Regions from separate parts of the Arthrobacter sp. SLBN-53 genome, predicted to be linked through region 2. Evidence: predicted binding sites of a transcription regulator. Region 2 holds the regulator's gene; each other region holds the start of a gene.
The links. Region 2 encodes LexA, which represses DNA repair genes until DNA is damaged. Its sites were predicted from a motif close to TCGAACANNTGTTCGA; they were not measured.
Positions count from the first base shown of each region.

Region 1 (5,282 bases), 1.7 Mb from region 2:
GCGGTGTCGCAGCAGATCACCCGATTGGAACGCGAGACAGACCGCGTGCTGATCACCCGCACCACCAACGGTTCGGCGCTCACCCACGAGGGCCAGATCCTGGCCGAGGCCGCCCAGCAGATCGAACGCGCGCTGGCCGAGGCACAGCTGCAACTGGAGCGTGGCGAAGCCGAGATCCACGGCACCATGCGCCTCGGCGGATTTCAGAGCTTCCTGTCGGTCGTGATCGCGCCGATGCTGCCGGAGTGGCGCCATCAATTGCCCGGCATCCGTTTCGAGGTCGTCGAGGCAGACCAGGAGCCGCTGATGCGCGCGCTCAAGGATGGCGAATTGGACGCTGCCATAGTCGAACTGGATTCCGCGGATATCCCGCGGCGGCCGCCGGCCGGCATCGTCGAGGTACCCCTGCTCGACGAACCGTGGAAGCTGGCGGTGCCGGCAGGCACCCTGGCCACCGATGTCACCGAGCTGGGCCGCCTTCCGCTGCCATGGGTCGGCGTCGAACCATCGTCGGCGACGGCCAGGGCGGCCGCGCGGCTGAGCCGCTCCATCGGACTGGATCAGCCCATCGTGCATCGCTACTTCGGCACCCAGACCGCTTTGGCGCTGGTGGCCGCCGGCGAGGGCATGACGTTGATCCCGATGCTCGCGCTGCGCGGAATGCCGCAAGACGGCGTGGAGACGGTCGACGTGCCCGGCCTGGGGACCCGCCGCGTGGTGCTGCGCAGCTACGCACGCGGCAAGCACGCGAGCGCGGTGCTCGATGCAGTCCTCGCCCTCATCCACGAGGCGGTGTTGAACATCACCGCCGACGAGGCGGCGCAGACATCCTGATACCTCGGACCGGGTTTCGCTGTGTAGTTGTCAAGGTGCGCTTCAGCTTTGGGGCCTCGGGGCTTTGGGGCGTTGGGGTTATGCGGCGGTGGGTAGGTCGGTCATGGTGCGGCGGGTGTGGGAGCGCAGGTGTGCCGGCTCGCGTTCACCGGGTGTGTGGGGTGGGATGAACCAGGGGTGCCGGTCGCGGCCGAGGTAGACCTGCCAGCCACCGTGATGGATGAGACTGTGGTGCAGCCGGCACAGCAGCACCCCGTTGTCCACACTGGTTGTGCCCCCGGCACTCCAGGGTTGGATGTGGTGGGCATCGCACCACGACACCGGCCGCCCACACCCGGGATGGGCGCACCCACCGTCACGGACGGCCAGCGCTTTACGGATCGCGGGGGTGAACAACCGCTGGGCGCGCCCGACATCCAACGGCACCCCGGCGTGGTCGACGATCACCGACGTCAACGTCGCATCACAGCCGATCAGCTCCGCGGTCGCCGCGGAGACCGGTCCACCGAACCCCAACCGATCCACCACCTCCCCACTCGCCCCCGGGGCCACCGGTCGGATCAGGGTGACGTGCGGGAGCACCCCACCGGACATCGGACGCCTCGCCTGCGACAGGTAGGTGCGCAGCACCTGCCCCAACGCCTCCGCCCGCCGGGCATCAATGGACCGGGGGTCTGGGGATCCGTCGGGTAGCGGGACCGGTCGGCACAACGGATCCAACGCCGCACACAGCTCTTCCCCGGTCGTCACGTCCAGATCCAGGGTGGCCTCGTACCGGCCCTCAGCGTTCTGCACCAACGTCATCTCATTGAGCGCGGTGTCCTCGGCGACCGGCACCCCCCGCTGCTCGACCGGTGCAAGACTCGCGACACGGTCGATGGCGATCGCCCGGGCCTTGGCGGCCACCTCCGCCGGGGAGGTCTGCACCATCAACGCACGCACCACCGTCGCCCGATCCTCGTCGGACAACGGTGCTCGCGACTCCACGTGCGCGACACCTTTGCCCACGGCGTCGGCGAACTCGATACCGATCCCACCCAACCGCTGCGCGATCGTCAACGCTGGCAACGACGATGCGGCGCGCCCCACCCGTACCGCCCGGGCCGCCGCACCCGGGGCCATGCCCAACAACTTGAGCAGATCAGCCCCGGTGCGTAGGTGCCGCCTCTCCGGCACACCGGCCCGCTCGGCCGCCGCCACCGCCGCGGCGATCACAAAGTCCAACAGATTCCGGGCCGACACCGCCGCAGCCAACACACCCCACAACGCCTCGTCATCGACCACCGGGCGCGGACAATCCACCAACCGACCCAAGCCCGGCCCGACATCACCCTCCGGTGGCACCGGAACAAGATCGTCGATCAGAGCGTCGACAAACGAATCGAGGTAGGTGGCGTCCATGCCGATACCCAGGCTTTCGAGGATTCTGATGGGGCAGGCAAGTTCATCGAAGACTTTGGCAATTGGCTCTGGCGGTCCATCTCGGGACCGTCGAACCCCTCGGCGACAACAGTCGCGGTGCAGGTCCCCCGTGCTGATCGGACCCTGGATGCTTTTACATTCGAACTTATGTTCGATAGTACGCCCGATATGGTTTCTGCGCAAGTGTTATCCCTCGGGACGTCGGTGACGGTTCGGGCGGTCTTGGTGGTGACACTTCGGCCTCGCGGGTGGGCGTCGACGTTTTGCGCCGAGCGCGGCATCTCTCGAAAGTCGTTCTATGAGTTGGGTAAACGCGCTACGCACGATGGGCCGACGGCGTCGCGGCATAAGTAATTCTTAACTGAAGTAAGAATCATTAGTTGTACTGGATAGCCGCCGAGGCTTAGCGTCGAGACCATGGCATCACCGCTGTTCATCGGCTTCCTGACCACCATGGCGCTCATCGCTGCCATCGGCGCGCAGAATGCGTTCGTACTGCGTCAGGGCATCCGCGGCGAGCACGTCGTGCCGGTCATCGCGCTGTGCACCGTCTCGGACCTGATCCTGATCGCCGCGGGGATCGCCGGCATCGGCGCGGTCATCACCGCACACCCCACCGCCGTCACCGTCGTCAAACTCAGCGGTGCCGCCTTCCTCATCGGCTACGGCCTGCTGGCCGCGCGTCGGGCGCTGCGGCCTGCCGGGCTGGCGCCGACCGAACAGACCCCGACGCGGCTCGTCGAGGTGCTGCTCACCGCGGCGGCACTGACGTGGCTCAACCCGCATGTCTATCTCGACACCGTCGTGCTGCTCGGATCGCTGGCCAATGAGCACCACGAGCAGCGCTGGCTTTTCGGCGCGGGTGCCGTCGCCGCGAGCGCGCTGTGGTTCACGAGTCTGGGACTTGGCGCCCGTAAGCTGGCCGGACTCTTCGCCAATCCGGTGACCTGGCGCGCACTCGATATCGTGATCGCGGTGGTCATGATCGGCCTCGGGACATGGATGGCGCTGTCCTGAACAACTATTCGTCGCCGATGACCTGTCAGGCGATACAGCGGAAACCGATATGGGTGGTCGCACTGTCCTGGGACTGAGCGGAACGCGCGGCCGGGCGGTAACGGTGGCAATACTCCGGCGCGCACAGGTGCGAACCACCCTTGAGCGCATGACTGACAGCCGGGTCACCGGACGGTGGCGGCGGGCAGCAACCGTTGTCGATGCCACCGTCGATGCGGTGATGGCGGCCGAAACGCGTCGTGGTCCACTCCCAAACGTTGCCGATCATGTCGACGAGGCCGAAATCATTGGGCGGGAATGTGCCCACCGGAGAGGTTCCCGACCAGCCCAGCGCACCGTCGTTGCGATACGGGAATTGCCCCTGCCAGGTGTTGGCCATCAGCCGACCCTCCGGGCGTACCTGCTCACCCCAGGCATAGGCGGTGGTGGACCCGGCCCGCGCCGCATACTCCCACTGAGCTTCGCTGGGTAGCCGTCGGCCCGCCCAGGTGGCGTAGGCGAAAGCATCGGGGTAGGCAACCTGCACCACGGGGTGGTCCGGGCGGTCATCGTGGGACGAGTCACCGCCGAACGGCCGCCGCCAGCACGCCCCGGGTTCCCAGACCCACCACTGCCGCCAATCCGCGAGGTTCACCGGTCCGGGCGTCGACCGGAAGACGAGGGCACCGGGCACCAGGTCGGCCGCCGGGACGCCCGGGAAGTCGGCCGGATCCAATGGCCGTTCGGCAACCGTGAGATACCCGGTGTCGGAGACGAATTCGGCGAACTGCGCATTGGTCACCGGATGGCGTTCGATCTGGAACGGCTCGACGGTCACGGTGTGGACCGGGGCCTCCTCGGGGTAGAAAGCCGTCGACCCCATTCGGTAGGTGCCACCCGGAAGGGAGACCAATTCGGTCAGCATTGTGTCAGGGTAATCAGCGACGTGCCGCGGGCGCCATCAATCCTGTTTCTGCACAGCACCTTCGGTACCACGTGGCGCCGTCAGGAGCCCCGCCCGGTATGACGGCGGGTGGCGAGACCGGTGGAGATGGTGCAGGGTTGTGTCACGACGCGGCCACGCGCGAATGGCTCGGCACCGGTCGTGACGGAACTCGCAGAATAGACACGGCCGTCAACGGGTACTCCCTGCTCCGGAGCCATGCGCACGCTCGTCAGCGAAGCCGAGCAGCGAGATGTGTCCGACAGAGTTCGACAGAGAAGGAACCACATGCCGGAAACGCTCGATCCGACACCGTCCACGCCGACACAGGAGGTGTGGCCCGGGAAGGCCTATCCGCTCGGGGCGTCATACGACGGCTCCGGGACCAACTTCGCCCTGTTCAGCGAGGTGGCCGAGAAGGTCGAGCTCTGCCTGTTCGACGCCGACGGGAACGAGACCCGCTACCGGCTGCCCGAGGTCGACGGGTTCATCTGGCACGGTTTTCTACCGACCATCGAGCCTGGTCAGCGCTACGGCTATCGGGTACACGGACCGCACGACCCGGACAACGGACACCGCTGCAACCCGAACAAGCTGCTGCTCGACCCCTACGCCAAGGCCATCGACGGCACCTTCCAGTGGGACCAGTCGCTGTTCGGGTACAACTTCGGTGAACCCGACAGCCGCAACGACGAGGACTCGGCCGCCAGCATGCCCAAGTCGGTGGTCATCAACCCGTACTTCGACTGGGGCGTGGACCGCCCACCGCAGCGCGAGTACGCCGACAGCTTCATCTACGAAGCCCACGTCAAAGGATTGACCCAGACACATCCGGACATCCCCGACGCCATTCGTGGCACCTACGCCGCGATCGGGCATCCGGCGATCATCGCCCACCTGCAGTCGCTCGGTGTGACCGCGATCGAGCTGATGCCAGTGCACCATTTCGCCAATGACTCCACGCTGATCGACAAGGGCCTGTCCAACTACTGGGGTTACAACACGATCGGCTTCTTCGCCCCCGACGCCAAGTACTCCTCAAGCTCGACCCCCGGTGGTCAGGTGCAGGAGTTCAAGGCGATGGTGC
Region 1 is NZ_VFNN01000001.1:3,222,739-3,228,020, reverse strand. Features, by position in the region: gene FBY28_RS15420 (LysR family transcriptional regulator) at 1-834, shown strand, start outside; gene FBY28_RS15415 (HNH endonuclease signature motif containing protein) at 913-2,235, opposite strand; gene lysE (L-lysine exporter) at 2,674-3,273, shown strand; gene FBY28_RS15400 (formylglycine-generating enzyme family protein) at 3,299-4,177, opposite strand; gene glgX (glycogen debranching protein GlgX) at 4,484-5,282, shown strand, end outside.
Region 1: the regulator LexA is predicted to act here: its motif matches at 2,396-2,411, upstream of FBY28_RS15415 (HNH endonuclease signature motif containing protein).

Region 2 (5,282 bases):
TGTCGTTCACCGATGTGCGGGTTCCGGTCGAGAACCTCCTCGGCCAGGAGGGCATGGGCTTCCTCTACCTGATGCAGAACCTGCCCCAGGAGCGCATCAGCATCGCGGTGATGGCCGCCGCGGCGATGGAGTCAGCGCTGGAGGAGACCCTGCAGTACACCAAGGAACGCAAGGCCTTCGGCAAGCCGATCGGTAGCTTCCAGAACAGCCGTTTCCTGCTTGCCGAGCTGGCCACCGAGGCCACCGCGATCCGGGTCATGGTCGACGAGTTCATCAAGCTGCACCTCGAAGGGAAGCTGACCGTCGAGCAGGCCGCGATGGCCAAATGGTTCAGCACCGAAGCTCAGGTGCGTCTGGTGGACCGGTGCCTGCAACTGCACGGCGGCTACGGCTACATGCGCGAATACCCGATCGCCCGGGCGTTCCTGGACTCCCGGATCCAGACGATTTACGGCGGCACCACCGAAATCATGAAGGAGATCATCGGTCGCAGTCTGGGGGTCTAGCAGGTCCGACACGCCGTCGCCGCAGGTGGCGATATCCCACGAGTTCGCCGACAACTGTCGCAGAGTTGACGAACACGATACTTTCGTGGGGTTTTGCACGACTTCCGGGAGGACCGAATGACCAGGCAGCGAACCCGACTCGGCAGCTTTGCCGGACGGGCGGCAGCAGTGCTGGTAAGTGCCGGGCTGATGGCCGCGACGGTGCTGCTGGCACCGCAGGCGTCGGCGACGCCGGAAGGCGATGCCGATGCGGCAATCACCGTCGCGTGGGAGACCGCCGGCGGCGGTGCGGAGGGGCCACTCGGTCCCAAGGACGGCGGCGTGTACCCGGCCGGCCCGGGCTTCGGCCAGAACTTCGCCGGCGGCAAGATCTTCTTCACCCCGCAGACCGGCGCGCACATCATGTCCGGCGCCATCCTGGAGAAGTACGAATCCCAGGGTGGTCCGACCGGTGACCTGGGATTCCCGACCATCGACGAGGGGCCCGGACGGGCGGCCGACAGCCGCAACGTGACATTCAACGCGCCCGACAACCCGGTGATCTTCTGGACCCCCAGCACCGGTGCGCGGGTGGTGCGCGGTGCCATCAACAGCGCCTGGGACGCCCTTGGCGGATCGGCGGGCGTGCTCGGTGTGCCTGCCGATGACGAGACCATCGACGGTGACGTCGTCTCACAGAAGTTCACCGGCGGCCAGATCTCGTGGGATCGCAAGACGCGCGCCTTCACCACCACGCCACCAGAGCTGGCCGCCCAACTCGGGGCGGTACAGGTGCCCTCGGACGCGGCATCGGCCATCGCCGCGGCACGTCGGGCCGCCGGCGGCGAACTGGGGCCGCTCGGTGCCGAAGACGGGGCCCAGTATGCGATCGGCGCCGACGGCGTCGGCCAGAACTATGCCGGCGGCAAGATCTTCTACAGCCCGCAGACCGGTGCCAACGTGGTGACCGGGCAGATCCTGGCCAAGTACGAGAGTGTCGGTGGGCCGACCGGGGATCTCGGGTTCCCCACCGCCAGCGAGGCGGATGGCGGGCTGGCTCCGCAGAGCGCGGTGGTGCCCTTCGCCGCCGAGGACAAGCCGGTCATCTTCTGGACCCCCGACTTCGGTGCGGTGATCGTCCGTGGGGCCATGAATGCCGCCTGGGAGAAGTTGGGTGGCGCGACCGGCGAACTCGGCGCACCCAAGAGCGATCAGACCGACAACGGCGGCGTGATCAACCAACAGTTCAACGGTGGATCCATCTCGTGGGACAAGGCGGCCAACCGGTTCAGCACGGAGCCCGCGGGCTTGCAGTCGCAGCTGGCGGGCCTGCAGGTTCCCGGGGCTGATTCCCCGCAAGCGCCGGCCGATGGCCCGCAGGCGAACGGCGGCGGCGACAGCGGCGACAAGTGGTACACCTGGCGCTGGTGGTGGCTGCTGGGCCTCATCCCGGTGGTGGGTCTGATCGCCGTGATCGCCGTGGCGGTCTTGCGCAACCGGCGGTCCGGTGACGAGGACCGGTTCGACGACGACCTCGACGACGATCCGTATGACCGTGATGACCGTGGCTACTACGGCTATGGCCAGAACGATCACCAAGACGATTACCAAGACGATCACCAAAACGATGACCGGGCCGAGGATCGCGACAGCGGCTATGGTCCGCCGCCGCAGGATCCGTGGGCATCACTGTCGCCGGTCGGGTCAGCGGGCTCCTTCACGGTCGATCCGATCGACACCGGTGCCGGCCACGACCCCCGGGCCGGCGATGATGCGGATGCCGATGGCCTCGGCGTCGACCCGTTCGCCGATCGTGGTGCCGACACCGACCGGCCGGAAGAACTGCTGCGGTTCGACGACGACGAAGATGACGTCGACACCGCCCCGACCCGGATCGAGACGCCCACACCGCAGCCGGTTGAGTCCGTCTTCGCCGAGTCTGATTTCGCCGACTCGGATTATGCGGCGTCTGATTTCGCCGACTCGGATTATGCGGACTCGGACTTCGGTGCCCGTGTTGTCGGTGCACCGGTGCTCGAACCCGAGCCGGACCTGACCGCCCCGGAACCCGAGGTGACGGGCGGACGTCACGCTGCCGCCGGCGGGGACGATGATGACGATGACGCCGGTTGGACCTCGATGCGACTGGCGACCACCGATCGCTACCGCGCCCCGGAGGGTTACCCCATCAAGGCCGATACCAAGACCGGTCTCTACTGGGCGCCCGGTAGCCGCGGTTACCGCGATACCGAGGCCGAGATCTGGTTCTCCAGTGAGGAATTCGCGCGCGCGAACGGATTCATCCGCGCCGATTGATCAGACGCCGACCGGTCAGACGCCGACCGATCACACCTTGCGGATCACGGTGACGACCTTGCCGAGCACCACGGCGTCGTTACCGTCGATGGGTTCGAACGCCGGGTTGTGCGGCATCAGCCACACCTGACCCTTGGTCCGCTTGAAGGTCTTGACCGTGGCTTCGCCGTCGATCATGGCCGCGACGATATCGCCGTTGTCGGCGACGTTCTGCTGGCGCACGACCACCCAGTCGCCGTCGCAGATGGCCGCGTCGACCATGGATTCGCCGACCACCTTCAGCAGGAACAGCGATCCCTCGCCGACCAGCTCCTTGGGCAGCGGGAACACATCCTCCACGGCCTCCTCGGCCAGGATCGGCCCACCCGCCGCGATTCTGCCGAGCACCGGGACGAAGGTCGGTTCCGGTAGCGCATCGGAGCCCGCGACGTCGGTGGCCACGATCGGGGTGATCACCTCGTCGGCACCGCGCACGTCGACCGCGCGGGGGCGGTTGGGATCGCGCCGCAGATAGCCCTTGCGCTCCAGGGTGCGCAGCTGGTGGGCGACCGAGGACGTGGAGGTCAACCCCACCGCGTCCCCGATCTCCCGGATGCTCGGTGGGTAACCGCGGGTGGTCACCGACGAGCGGATGACCTCCAGGATGGTGCGCTGACGCTCGGTCAGGCTGGAGCGTGCCTCAGGGGTGTCGCTGCTGTCGCTCATGTCGCCGAATGTAGTCGCAGCCGCCCCGATAATCAAACATGTGTTCGAGGCGTGTCGCGGCCCGACAGGGCGTGTCTGCGGCGTCATTGCGGCGCGATCAGCCGAGCTCACTCATCGGTCACGGTCAGGGTCACCTCGATGTTGCCACGGGTGGCGTTGGAGTAGGGGCACACCCGGTGTGCGGCCTCGGCGAGCTCGGTGGCGGTGTCATGGTTCACATTGGGCAGCACGATCTCCAGCTCGACGGCAAGACCGAACGCGCCGTCCTCGGCGGCCCCCAGTGTCACCCGGGCGCCGACGGCGGAGTCGGTGACATCGGCCTTGTGTTCGCGGGCGACCAGTCGGAGTGCGGAGTGGAAGCACGCCGCGTAACCGACGGCGAACAGTTGCTCGGGATTGGTGCCGGTGCCGGAACCGCCCATCTCCTTGGGCATACTCAGTGCGACATCGACTTTCCCGTCGGAGGTGCGGCCGTGTCCGTCACGTCCCTCGCCGGTGGCCAGGGCCTCGGCGGTGTAAAGCTTCTTCATCGGTGGGTGTTCCTTTCGTCGTTTTCGGTCAGTGCGGTGAGCTGAGCTGGTCGACAAGTCCGCGGAGGGCGTCGCGTAGCGCGCCGACCTCCTCGGGTCGGGCATCGGTGGCGGCCAGCAGGCGCTGTGGAATGCAGGCGGCACGTTCTTCGAGGGCGCGCCCGGCGGGGGTGAGTGCGACCTCGACGCGACGTTCGTCGGCGGTCGCGCGGTGACGCACCACCAGGCCGGTGCTCTCCAGGCGTTTGATCAACGGTGAGAGGGTGCCGGAGTCCAGGTGCAGCCGCCGGCCCAGGTTTCCGACGGTGCTGGGGTCGTCCTCCCAGAGGGCCAGTAGGACGAGGTACTGGGGGTAGGTGATGCCCAGTTCCGCCAGGAGCGGCCGATAGGCCGCGGTCATCAGGCGCGAAGCCGAGTACAGCGCGAAGCACAGCTGTTCGTCGAGGCGTCCGGCGGTCATGACCACAACTGTAGCGGTCAATTCAATTGTGGGCAATTGAATTGAGCTGAGTTCCGTCCGCGGATTCGCGACCGTCCGCTTGTCGGTGGGTGTCGATATCGTTCGCTAACAGTTCGATCACGTGTTCTATCGTTCGAACAGATGATCGACTACAGTTCGAACAAAGAAGCGAACACACCTCAAGGAGGCAGGCACATGACGATTCTGGAAGCACGTAGCGATGTGCGTGAGCGCCGGACGTCCGGCGCCACCCGGCGGCAGGAAGTTCTGCGGCGCACCCCGTCGGAGGCCGAGGTGTGGCCCTTGCCTCGCGATGTCGTGGTGCGGCGGCGTCGGCGGCCGCAGGATCGTCGTCCCGGCGGTGCGCCGATCGGTCATCGCGGCACGGGGGTGCTGATGTCGCGTGCCTCGCACCGCAGGCCGATCACCCCGGCCGCGACCGTGCTGCTGGCGCTGCTGGCCGGCGCATTCACGCTATGGCTGGGATTCGTGGCCAACCTCGGCGTTTCCGCGACGGAGCAACCCGTCGAGGTGCCCACCAGGTTGTCGGTCGTGGAGGTGCAGACCGGTGAGACCTTGCAGAGCATCGCGGCGCGGGTCGCCCCCGACGTGCCTGCCGACTCCGTCGTCGAGCGCATCCGCGAACTGAACAAGCTGGAATCCGGCACCCTGCGGACCGGGCAGACCCTCATCGCACCGATCGGCTGAGATCGTGCGCACCGGCACGGGGTCGCACCGTATCCGCACCATGCAGGTACGCTCGGAAGCGTCAAATCTGGTGCAGCT
Region 2 is NZ_VFNN01000001.1:4,899,510-4,904,791, forward strand. Features, by position in the region: gene FBY28_RS23535 (acyl-CoA dehydrogenase family protein) at 1-506, shown strand, start outside; gene FBY28_RS23540 (LGFP repeat-containing protein) at 624-2,801, shown strand; gene lexA (transcriptional repressor LexA) at 2,832-3,506, opposite strand; gene FBY28_RS23550 (organic hydroperoxide resistance protein) at 3,614-4,036, opposite strand; gene FBY28_RS23555 (MarR family winged helix-turn-helix transcriptional regulator) at 4,065-4,496, opposite strand; gene FBY28_RS23560 (LysM peptidoglycan-binding domain-containing protein) at 4,692-5,204, shown strand.

Region 3 (5,282 bases), 2.5 Mb from region 2:
CGTGGCATCGGCCTTGAGATAGCGCTGGGAGATCTCGGTCAGCGTGCCGTCGGCTCGCAGTTCGCTGAGTGCGCGATCCAACTCGGGCAGATAACCACTGTCCTTGCGGGCGGCGAATCCCTGCTCGCTCTTCTCGCCGACGGTGCCGGCGATCTTGACGCTCTTGTCGCCGGTCTCGGCGAGGTAGGCGTAGACGGCGATGCTGTCGTTGATGACGACGTCCACTCTGCCCTGGTTCAGCAGAGTGATGGCCTGGGTGAATCCCTCCACGGACTCGACGTTCGCCCCGGCGTCGCGGGCCACTTGGGACCAGTTGCTGGTGGCGTTCTCGGCGGCGGTCTTGCCGCGGACATCGGCCAGGGTCGTGATGGTGTTGTCGTCTGCCCTGGTGACGATCACGCCCTCGCCGACGGTGTAGGGCTGGGAGAGGTCGTACTTGGCCTGTCGTTCGGGGTTGATGGTGACCTGGTTGGCGACGATGTCGAAGCGGTTGGCCTCCAGCGCGGCGAAGATCGAGTCCCAGGGTGTCTCGACGAATTCGACCGGCACGCCCAGCTTTTCACCAACGGCCTTGGCGACGTCGACGTCATAGCCGACGAGTTCGCCGGTCTTGGGGTCGTGGTAGCTGAACGGTGAGTACACGCCCTCGGTGCCGACCCGCAGCACACCCGCCGACTTGATCGGGTCATCGCCGGCATCACCGGAGGAGCCGCAGCTGACGGCACCGGCCAGGACGAGCGCACCGAGGAGAACGGCGAGCAGGACCCGCCGGAGGTTTCCGAACACGGCCGGACGGTAGCAACGCTCTCCCGTCGGGTACAGGGTTTCGCTCACATCGGGCGGTATACCCACGGTGTGCGGGATAACCGCGCTGGATCGAATTCGGTGAGCATCTCGGAGACGGTGCGGCCGCGATAGCCCAGCGAATCGGCGATGAGGGTCAGCGCTCGGTCGACGCCGAGTTCGGACAGTGTCACGGCACCGTCGCGCTTGGCGAGCCGTTTGCCTTCGGTGTTGAGCACCAGCGGCACATGGGCGTATTGCAGCGGTGGGTAGCCGAGCAGGTTCGCCAGATATGCCTGTCGCGGTGAGGAGGACAGCAGATCGTCTCCGCGCACCACCTGATCGATACCGCCTGCGGCATCGTCGACGACTACCGCCAGGTTGTAGGCGGTCACGCCGTCCCCGCGGCGCAGCACGAAATCGTCCACCACTCCGGTGAACTCACCGTGCAACACGTCGGTGACGGTGAACGGGGCGTTGTCGCTGCGTAGGCGCAGCGCCGGCGGGCGATCGTGGTCGGGTGGACTCACGCGATCACGGCATGTTCCCGGGTAGGCCCCCTCGGGTGCGTGCGGGGCGCGTGGCGCAGCCAGAATGTCTTTTCTGCTGCAATAGCATTCGTAGACGAGTCCGCGTCGGCGCAGATTGTCGAGCACGGTGTCATAGCGGTCGGCGTGCGCGGTCTGGAACTCAGCCGGTTCGTCGGCGGTGACGCCGATGGCCGCCAGATCGGCGAGCTGGCGGGTTGCCACCTCGGGGAATGTCCGATCGTCGAGATCCTCGACCCTGATCAGGAACCTTCGCCCCGTACTGCGGGCGAACAGCCACGCCAACACCGCGGTGCGCAGGTTGCCGATGTGCAGGTCAGCCGACGGGCTCGGCGCGAACCGGCCCGCGCCGGGTGGGCGGGTCACGCCAGCAATGTAACGCCTGTCCGGGCCTGTTCCACACACGCCGCCCACCGCCTGCCCGGCACCTGCACCGCCGAGTCGGCGGCAAAAGCACTCGAGATCACCAGATCGGGCTGCTCGTTGGAAAGCAATCGCAGGCTGTCCCGCAGTGTCTTCGCGTCGCTGAAGCCGGGGAAGTAGCCTGCGGTCCAAGAACCGTCGGCCCCGAGGAAGATGGTGTCGCCGGTGAACAGATAGCTCTGCCCGTTGGCGCCGGGCACCAGATAACAGGTGCTGCCCGGGGTGTGGCCGGGGGTCGGGATCACCTCGATCCCGTTGTCGTCGACATGGCGGTCGGACAGCGCGATGTCGATGGTGGCGTGCCTGCCGATATCGGCGTGCTCCACGGTCGGGGCATGCAGGACGGCGCCGAAGCGGGACTTGATCCGGGCCAGCTGTGGGCCCGCCTCGTCCCGGTGGGACAGGTACTGGTGGGCAATGCCGCCGAGTGCGGAGATCTCATCGAAGTCCGCTTCGGTCGCGGTGCTGTAGAACAGCACGTTGCCGGTTGCGGCTCCGGTCCACAGATAGGCGTGCGTGGTCAGTCCGGGGAACGGGTTGTCGACCCGGGTTTCCCATAGGTCGCTGCGGATCTGGCGCATGATGGATTCTCCTGGTGATTCATCGTGTGGATGGGCACCAGCCTGCAACCTGAACGATGGTTGAGGTCAACCCAATCCTGGCACGATGTCCGCGAGGCGGAAGCGTGTCGGAACCTCGAGTTGCTCGAAGGTGCACGACCGCGGATCACGGTCCGGGCGCCACCTAACGAACTGGGCAGTGTGGCGAAAGCGCTTCCCCTCCATGTGGTCGTACTTTGCCTCGACCACCCGCTCGGGTCGCAACGGGGTGAATGACAGGCTCTTGTCCGGGTTCCAGCGCGAATTCGCGGTACGGCGGACTGTCGGCTCGACCGGGACATGCGCCGCCCAATTCCACGGGTGCTCTTCGAAAGTGGTCACCAGTGGCTGCAACTCCTGGAACAACTCGCGGCGGCGCGCCATGGTGAACGCCCCGATGACTCCGACCGAGGCCAGCGAACCATCTTCGTCGTAGAGGCCGAGCATCAGCGAACCGATGGCGTCATCGCCCGACTTGTGCAATCGATATCCGGCCACCACGCAGTCCGCCGTGCGAGCGTGCTTGACCTTGAACATGACTCGCTTGTCGGGTTGGTAGACGCCGTCGAGCGGCTTGGCGATCAACCCGTCCAACCCGGCGCCCTCGAAGTCGGTGAACCAGCGAGCCGCGGTGCCTTCATCGGTGGTCGCCGGGGTGAGATGGAAGGTGGGTCCGCGATCGGTCAGCGCCGCGGTCAGTGCCGATCGTCGCCTGCTGAAGGCCTGCCCGGTCAGGTCATCGTCACCGAGCGCGAGCAGGTCGAAGGCGATGAACGCTGCCGGGGTCTCGGTAGCCAGCTTGGTCACCCGCGACGCCGCGGGATGCAGCCGCAACTGTAGCGCCTCGAAATCGAGCCCCGCGTCGCCGGCGATGACGATCTCACCGTCGACCACGCACCGCGGCGGCAACTCTGCGCGGGCCGCGGCGACGAGTTCGGGGAAGTAGCGCGTCAGCGGCCGCTCGTTGCGGCTACCCAGCTCCACCTCGTCGCCGTCGCGGAACAGGATGGACCGGAAGCCGTCCCATTTCGGTTCATATGATGCACCGGGCGGTATCTCCCGCACGGGTTTGGCCAGCATCGGCGACACCGGTGGCATGACGGGAAGTCTCATCGTCGTCGACGATAGACCTCGTGGTGGATACCACTTGCCTGACAGCCACATTCGGCGTAATGTCGAACATAAGTTCGAATGCGTCGCGGCTCTCGATCCTCGGATCTGGTGAGCCGCAGACCGCGACTCCGGTCGCCGCGGGGTTCGACGGTCCCTGTCCGGGGGATCGTGCGGGCTGTGCTTGTGGGGTGGTGCCCCTTGGTGGGTGCTGTGGGGGGAAGTCGGTATCCGTTATGGACGCCAGCTGTCTTGATGCGTTTGTCGACGCGTTGATCGATGATCTTGTTCCGGTGTCATCGGAGGGTGATGTGGGGCCGGTTTTGGGTCGGTTGGTGGATTGTCCGCGGCCGGTGGTCGATGACGAGGCGTTGTGGGGTGTGTTGGCTGCCGCGGTGTCGGCGCGGAATCTGTTGGACTTTGTGATCGCCTCGGCGGTGGTGGCGGCCGAGCGGGCCGGTGTGCCGGGGCGGCGGCACCTGCGCACCGGGGCTGATCTGCTCAAGTTGTTGGGGATGTCCCCGGGTGCGGCGGCCCGGGCGGTACGGGTGGGGCGGATGGCACCTGTGCTGCCTGCATTGGTTTCGGCGCAGCGGTTGGGTGGGATCGGTATCGAGTTCGCCGACGCGGTCGGCAAAGGTGTCACCCATATCGACGCGCGGACGCCGTTGTCGGACGACGATCGGGCGGCGGTGGTGCGTTCGTTGATGGTGCAGACCTCCCCGGCGGAGGTGGCGGCCAAAGCCCGGACGATCGGCATCGACCGAGTCGCCGCGCTGCCGGTCGAGCAGCGGGCGGTGCCGGTCGCCGAAGACACCACGCTCAATGAGATGACGTTGGTGCAGAACGCCGAGGGCCGGTTCGAGGCCACCCTGGATCTGGACGTGACGACTGGGGAAGTGCTGTGTGCGGCGTTGGATCCGTTGTGCCGACCGGTCCCGCTACCCGACGGCTCCCCAGACCCCCGGCCGATCAACACCCGCCGAGCAGACGCGATCGGGCAGGTGCTGCGCACCTATTTGTCGCAGTCGAGGCGTCCGATGTCCGGTGGCGTACTCCCGCACGTCACCCTGATCCGACCGGTGGCCCCGGGCGTGAGTGGGGAGGTGGTGGATCGGTTGGGGTTCGGTGGACCGGTCAGCAGGGTGACCGCGGAGCTGATTGCCTGTGATGCGACGTTGACGTCGGTGATCGTAGACCACTCGGAGGTGCCGTTGGATGTCGGGCGCGCGGAAAAGCTGTTCACCCCGGCGATCCGTAAAGCGCTGGCCGTCCGCGATGGTGGGTGTGCCCATCCCGGGTGTGGGCGGCCGGTGTCGTGGTGCGATGCCCACCACATCCAACCCTGGAGTGCCGGGGGTGCAACGAGTGTGGACAACGGGGTGCTGCTGTGCCGGTTGCACCACAGCTTGATCCATCACGGTGGCTGGCAGGTCTACCTCGGCCGCGATCGGCACCCCTGGTTCATCCCACCCCACACACCAGAAGAACCCGCGCCGGAGCCACTGCGCTCTCACGCCCGCCGCACCATGACCGACCTACCCACCGCCGCATAACCCCAAGGCACCCCAAAGAACCAGCGCACCTTGACAACTGAACAGAGAAAGCCGCGTCCTGGCCGGTGGACCCTGGCTAGCCCCGCTGCAACTCCGCACGGATGATGTCGACAAAGTTGTCGACATCTTCGGTGGTGGTGTCCCAAGCGGTCATCCAGCGCACCTCGCCGCGGGCCCGGTCCCAGTCGTAGAAACGCACCCGGTCGCGAATGCGGTCGGCGGCGTCGTTCGGGATCGAGGCGAAGATTGCGTTGGCCTCGGTG
Region 3 is NZ_VFNN01000001.1:2,418,427-2,423,708, reverse strand. Features, by position in the region: partial or broken gene FBY28_RS26195 (transporter substrate-binding domain-containing protein) at 1-666, opposite strand, end outside; gene gluQRS (tRNA glutamyl-Q(34) synthetase GluQRS) at 831-1,706, opposite strand; gene FBY28_RS11570 (MBL fold metallo-hydrolase) at 1,694-2,335, opposite strand; gene FBY28_RS11565 (ATP-dependent DNA ligase) at 2,402-3,466, opposite strand; gene FBY28_RS11560 (HNH endonuclease signature motif containing protein) at 3,700-5,019, shown strand; gene FBY28_RS11555 (threonine aldolase family protein) at 5,096-5,282, opposite strand, start outside.
Region 3: the regulator LexA is predicted to act here: its motif matches at 3,529-3,544, upstream of FBY28_RS11560 (HNH endonuclease signature motif containing protein).